DNA from 2 places in the Stenotrophomonas muris genome. Region 1 is predicted to be linked to the other one. Evidence: riboswitches for the same ligand, from Rfam matches in the RefSeq annotation. Region 1 holds a riboswitch; the other holds the start of a gene.
The links. A riboswitch is a leader RNA that binds a small molecule or an ion and turns the genes downstream of it on or off. The one in region 1 is predicted to bind glycine.
Positions count from the first base shown of each region.

Region 2: another riboswitch for glycine. It lies ahead of gcvP (aminomethyl-transferring glycine dehydrogenase); the one in region 1 lies ahead of ACUVWL_RS19710 (trimeric intracellular cation channel family protein).

Region 1 covers NZ_CP199879.1:4,248,882-4,252,279, reverse strand. The annotation lists gene ACUVWL_RS19725 (hypothetical protein) at 76-492, opposite strand; gene ACUVWL_RS19720 (nuclear transport factor 2 family protein) at 496-927, opposite strand; gene ACUVWL_RS19715 (GIY-YIG nuclease family protein) at 1,072-1,347, opposite strand; glycine riboswitch at 1,388-1,477, shown strand; glycine riboswitch at 1,491-1,596, shown strand; gene ACUVWL_RS19710 (trimeric intracellular cation channel family protein) at 1,679-2,296, shown strand; gene ACUVWL_RS19705 (3-deoxy-7-phosphoheptulonate synthase) at 2,559-3,398, opposite strand, start outside.
Region 2 covers NZ_CP199879.1:460,571-463,968, forward strand. The annotation lists gene gcvP (aminomethyl-transferring glycine dehydrogenase) at 1-2,246, opposite strand, end outside; glycine riboswitch at 2,309-2,411, opposite strand; gene ACUVWL_RS01935 (multidrug effflux MFS transporter) at 2,711-3,398, shown strand, end outside.

The DNA of each region.
Region 1 (3,398 bases):
GTCGGATCCCTTTCCGCGGGAAAGGGCTCTGACCCCGTCAACAAACATGGAGCGCCATCCACGCATGGCGTGGATCTACTTCCGGCAGAAGTCCTCCTTCCTCGCGGTGTCCGCAATCTGCGCGGTACTCCAATGCCGGGTGATCCAGATCGCCAACGCGGTGCTGCTGAGATGCCAGCGCAGCATGCCGCGCCGAGGTTGCCGCCACAGGTGGCGCCGGGCAATCCAGAAGGCCTCCCGCTCCACTTCAGGCACCTTGTTCTTCATCCCGTCCTTGTCGAAGAACTGGGCGGTGAAGCGCCAGGGGTTCATCGGCTGGTATCCCGCCCGTGGCTCACCGCTGCACGCAGCCACACCACTGGGCGCGCGGTCGGCCGGCTTCGGCCGACCGTCCACCAATGCCAGCCCGAGCAGATACAGCAGGCCAGGCAGCAGCGCGATGCCGGCGACCAGCACGACGACGGAGATCCATGCGTTGCCGGCGGCACGCATCGCTCAGTGCGCCTTCGGTTTCGGGTACCACAGTGCGTTGACGATGACCCAGCGCTGGTCGAAACGCCCCATGTGGAAGTAGTCGACGAACCACGGGGTTTCCAGCCGCACCGAGGCCGCGTTGCCGGTCACGTCCAGCACCGTGCAGCGGCGATCCCATTGATCCTTCGGGGTCTTCAGCGCGCCCTGTTTCGTCAGCGAGACCAGCTCTTCCTTCGACATCCGGCGCAGGCCCAGGCGCTCGTCGGGTGTATCGCCGAGGACCGCGCGCTTGGCCAGGTCCGGGTGCAGCGAACGGGCGACGCGCTGCGGATCGGCCTCCAGCTGGCCATCGACGTAGTCGTGGCAGGTGGCTTCGATGGCCGCGATCGTGGCGGGGTCGGCGGCAGGGCTCGTTGCTGCGGAAAGCGCGAACAGCAGGGCAATCGTGGACATCCGGGTCTCCGGCTCTGGGCGCGGGCGGATCATCGCATGGGCCGAACGGCCCATCCACGCATGACGTGGATCTACTGTAGAGCCGAGCCCATGCTCGGCTCCCGCATCGGGCAGACGGAACAACAGCCGAGCGTGGGCTCGGCTCTACAGAAGCGCAGGATCCGTTGCCTGCAGCCAGGCCAGCTTGCGTTCGCGGGGCTGCTGCTTGAGTTGCCACTCGGCCCGCGAGGCCGCGGCCCGGTCCGGGTATTCGCGCACGGCCAGCACGCGCAGCGGCGGCCGGGCCCGGGTGTAGCGCGCGCCCTTGCCGGCCTGGTGGGCGGCGAAACGCGCCTCCACATCGGTGCTGATGCCGGCGTAATAGCTGCCATCGCGGCATTCGAGCAGGTACAGGAACCACGGGCGGACGGACGGGGCCATGCCTGGATTATGCCGTGCTGCACTGCAGCGGATATACTGGCGCCCGAATGCAGGAGAGAGGCGCCGCGCTGGCGCCCGCCGAAGGCGCAGGCTCCCATGATCGCTCAGGCCGGTGGGCTGGAATCCCACCAACCATGCATTCGACTCGCCGAGCTGGAGAGAGGTCACCGGGCACGCCCGGGGCGATCCGCCGAAGGGGCACGCGGTCCATGCCGCTGAACTCTCAGGCAAAAGGACAGCGGGAGCGGCACCGGTCATCGTCATCCCGTCATTGCGCAGGCAGTGGCGGTGGTCGCGCATGGCCGGCCCCACCGCGCCCGGAGCCTGTCCCATGCTGCTGTCCATCATCTACCTGATCGCCATTTCCGCCGAAGCCATGACCGGCGCACTGTCCGCCGGCCGCCGCCGCATGGACCTGTTCGGCGTGGTCATGATCGCCTGCGTCACCGCCCTCGGGGGTGGTTCACTGCGCGACATCCTGCTCGGCCACTACCCGCTGGGCTGGGTGAAGCACCCCGAGTACCTGGGCTTCACCGTATGCGCGGCGCTGATCGCCACCTGGGTGGCGCGCTGGATGCATCACTTCCGCCGCACCTTCCTGGTGCTCGACGGGCTGGGCCTGATCGCCTTCACCCTGATCGGCTGCTCGATCGCGCGCGAAGCCGGCCATGCAATGCCGATCGTGCTGATCGCCGGCATGCTGACCGGCGCGTTCGGCGGGGTGCTGCGCGACATCCTCTGCAACGAGGTGCCACTCATCTTCCAGAAGGAGCTGTACGCGATCATCGCGCTGCTGACCGGCGCGGCCTATCTGTTGCTGCTGCACTGGGGCGTGGCCGATGCCACCGCGATCCTGTGCTGCCTCGGCGGCGGCTTCGCGTTGCGCCTGCTGGCGATCCACTACCGCTGGGAAATGCCGAAGTTCGTGTACCACGACGAAGTGCATTGAGCCTCTTCGTAAAGTCGAGCCATGCTCGACTGCTCTTTGCAGCAAACCAACGCGCTTCGCGCGCAGGTCGGGCATGGCTCGACGCTACAGGAAGCGGTATCACCACCCCGGCGATGTACCTGGCGCTGTCGCTCATGCGCAGCGCCAGGCGCATCGCCGGTGCAGATGGGCCGGCCTCCAACTCCGACCGACCCTGATCGCGGCCGCACCCCCGCAGGCGCTGGCCGCCATCCACACACGTGCCGCACTCAGGCGGCTTCGATCAGGCTGCTTCGGACACCTTCACGTCGCGACGGGCGCGCACGGCCGCAGCCAGACGCTCCAGCACCGTCACGGTGGTGTCCCAGTCGATGCAGCCATCGGTGATGCTCTGCCCGTAAACCAGCGGCTGGCCTTCCACCAGTTCCTGGCGGCCACCGACCAGATGGCTCTCGATCATCACGCCAACGATGCGCTGTTCGCCGTCTTCCAGCTGAACAGCAATGTCCTCGATCACCTTCGGCTGGTTCTCGGGGTTCTTCAGGCTGTTGGCGTGGCTGGCGTCGATCATCAGGCGCGTCGGCAGCTTGGCCTTGGCCAGCACCTGGCAGGCGTCGGCGACGCTGCCGGCGTCGTAGTTCGGCTGCTTGCCGCCGCGCAGGATCACATGGCAATCCGGATTGCCGGTGGTCGACACGATGGCGGTGCCGCCCTGCTTGGTGACCGACAGGAAGTGATGCGGGTTGGACGCCGCACCCACCGCGTCAGCGGCGATCTTGACGTTGCCATCGGTGCCGTTCTTGAAGCCGACCGGGCACGACAGCCCCGAGGCCAGCTCACGATGCACCTGGCTTTCGGTGGTACGCGCGCCGATCGCGCCCCACGCCACCAGGTCGGCGATGTACTGCGGCGAGATCACATCGAGGAATTCGACACCGGCCGGCAGGCCGAGCTTGTTGATGTCGCGCAGCAGGCCGCGTGCGATGCGCAGGCCCTTGTCGATCCTGAAGCTGCCGTCCAGGTCCGGGTCGTTGATCAGGCCCTTCCAGCCCACCGTGGTGCGCGGCTTCTCGAAGTACACACGCATGACGATTTCCAGTTCGCCGGCCAGCGCGTCGCGCAG
Region 2 (3,398 bases), 720 kb from region 1:
GCGCTGCCGAAGCTGGCCGCGCTGACCATGCCGACCGGGCCGTTGTCACCCAGCTTGCCCGGCAGGAACGGGGCCAGGTGCTCCTTGACCGCGCACGGGCCGACGCCCGGGCCGCCACCGCCGTGCGGGATGCAGAAGGTCTTGTGCAGATTCAGGTGCGAAACGTCCGACCCCCACTTGCCCGGCTTGGCCACGCCGACCAGGGCATTCATGTTGGCACCGTCGGTGTACACCTGGCCGCCGTGCTTGTGGATGATCTCGCAGATCTCCACCACCTCTTCCTCGAACACGCCGTGCGTGGACGGGTAGGTCATCATGATCGCAGCCAGGCGGTCGCTGTACTTCTCGGCGTTGAGGCGGATGTCCTCGACGTCGACGTTGCCGTTGGCATCGGTCTTGGTCACCACCACCTTCATGCCGCACATCTGCGCCGAGGCCGGGTTGGTGCCGTGCGCCGAATCCGGGATCAGGCAGATGTCGCGGTGGCCTTCGCCGCGCGAGCGGTGGTAGGCGCGGATCGCCAGCAGGCCGGCGTACTCGCCCTGCGCGCCGGAGTTCGGCTGCAGGCTGACCGCGTCATAGCCGGTGCATTCCACCAGCATCGCTTCCAGCGTGTCGATGAGTTCCTTGTAGCCCAGCGCCTGGTCGGCCGGCACCAGCGGGTGGATCTGCGAGAACTCCGGCCAGGTCACCGGGATCATCTCGGCGGTGGCGTTGAGCTTCATGGTGCACGAGCCCAGCGGGATCATCGTGCGGTCCATCGCCAGGTCCTTGTCGGCCAGCGAGCGCAGGTAGCGCAGCAGTTCGTGCTCGCTGTGGTGGGTGTTGAACACCGGATGGGTCAGGAACGCGGACTGGCGCAGCAGGCCGGCCGGCAGCGCATCGGCGGTGCTGGCATCCAGCGCGTCGACGTCGGCCTGCGCACCGAACACGGCGGCCAGTGCGACCACGTCGGCGCGGGTGGCGGTCTCGTCCAGGCTGATGCCGACCGAGTCGCTGTCGATCGCACGCAGGTTGTAACCGGCGGCGCGGGCCTTGGCGTGAATCTCATCGGCGTGCACGCCGGTGACATGCAGGGTGTCGAAGAAGTCGCCACCGACCTGCACGCCGGCCTCGCGCAGCGCGGCGGCCAGGATCGAGGCCAGGCGGTGGGTGCGCCGGGCGATGCGGGTCAGGCCTTCCGGGCCGTGGTACACGGCATACATCGAGGCCATCACCGCCAGCAGCACCTGTGCGGTACAGATGTTGGAGGTGGCCTTCTCGCGGCGGATGTGCTGCTCGCGGGTCTGCAGGGTCAGGCGGTAGGCCGGGTTGCCCTGGGCATCGACCGAGACGCCGATCAGGCGGCCCGGCATCGAGCGCTTGTAGGCGTCGCGGCAGGCCATGAATGCGGCGTGCGGGCCGCCGAAGCCGAACGGCACGCCGAAACGCTGGCTGTTGCCGACCACGATGTCCGCACCCCATTCGCCCGGGGCGGCCAGCAGGGTCAGCGCCAGCAGGTCGGTGGCCACGGCCACCAGGCCGCCGCGCGCGTGCACGGCCTCGACCAGCGCCTTGTAGTCGCCGATCTGGCCGAAGGTGTCCGGGTACTGCAGCAGCAGGCCGAAGGCTTCTGCTTCCAGTGCCTCGGCCGGGGTGCCGACGCGCAGCACGATGCCCATGGGCTCGGCGCGGGTACGCAGCAGTTCCAGGGTCTGCGGGTGCACGGCGTCGTGCACGAAGAAGGTGTCCGACTTCGACTTGGCCGAACGCTTGGCCAGGGTCATCGCTTCAGCTGCGGCGGTGGCTTCGTCCAGCAGCGAGGCGTTGGCGATTTCCATGCCGGTGAGGTCGGCGCACAGGGTCTGGAAGTTGATCAGCGCTTCCATGCGGCCCTGCGAGATCTCGGCCTGGTACGGGGTGTAGGCGGTGTACCAGGCCGGGTTTTCCAGGATGTTGCGCAGGATCACGTTCGGCGTGTGGGTACCGTAGTAGCCCTGGCCGATGAAGCTGCGCAGCACGGTGTTCTTGTCGGCGATCGCACGGATCTTCGCCAGTGCCTGCACTTCGGTCATCGATTCCGGCAGTGCCAGCGGCGCCGGCGACTTGATCTTGGCCGGTACGATGGCATCGGTCATCGCATCCAGCGACGCGTGGCCGACGACGTCGAGCATCTGCGCGATCTCGGCATCGTTGGGGCCGATGTGGCGCTCGACGAACGCATTGTGGTGCTCGAGCTCACGCAGGGAAGGGGTGTTCTGGGACATGGCGAAGGATCCGTCAGGAAAGGGCACACGCACGGGCACAAGCCGCCGGTCGGCGGTCTGCGGGGCGCCCCTCTGTCCTTTTGCCTGAGAGTTTGGAAGCGCGGAAAACCGCGGCTTCGTGCCCCTTCGGCGCCGGATCGAACCGGTCTCTCCAGAGTTGTGTTACGGGTGGTATCGGGCCTGAGCGATTACGGGCGTTGCGCCTTCGGCAGCGGTGTTCCGCTTCTCCCACCGTGTTGCCCGCCGATTATAGCCCGTTGCGGGCGCGCCAGCCGCCTGCGGGCCCGGCCGCGGCGCCTGAATGGCCGATGGCCCGCCCGTGCGTTTTGTGCACTGCTGCATGGCATCAGGCGCAATCCCCACCTATGATGGGCGGATACCCGAATTCATCTGGCGCCGTCCCTGCTGCAGGGGACTGGCGCCCGCCGTGCGTGCCGCGCATGGCCCTGCCGGACGCCTTCTCCATGACCGCCGCTGTTGCTCCTTCCACCCGCCGCATGGCCCTGCTGCTCGCCGGCCTGGCCATGTTCGGTCCGTTCTCGATCGACACCATCTTCCCAGCGTTCCCGCAGCTGGCCCAGCGCCTGGCGGTGGACGAGGTGGCGGTGCAGCAGACCATCAGCGTGTACCTGCTGTTCTACGGCCTGATGAGCCTGGCACACGGCCCGCTGTCCGATGCCTGGGGCCGCAAGCGGGTGATCCTCGGCGGCCTGGTGGTGTTCGTCGGCGCCTCGGTCGGCTGTGCGCTGTCCACCGATCTGACCACGCTGCTGGGGTTCCGCGCCCTGCAGGGCCTGTCCGCAGGCGTCGGCATGATCGTCGGCCGCGCGGTGATCCGCGACCTGTACCACGGTCACGACGCGCAGCGGCTGATGAGCCAGGTGTCGATGCTGTTCGGCATCGCCCCGGCGATCGCGCCGATCATCGGTGGCTGGATCCTGCTCAGCGGTGCTGGCTGGCCGCTGATCTTCTGGTTCCTGGTGGTGTTCGCACTGGTTCTGCTGGCGGCCACCGCCCGCTACCTGCCGGAGACCCATCCGCTCGAAGCGCGCGTTCCGTTGTCGCCGCGGGTGCTGATGCGTGATTACGTGCGCATCGGTTTCAATCCGCGCTTCCTGCGCCTGGCGCTGGCCGGCAGCATCGGTTTCGGTG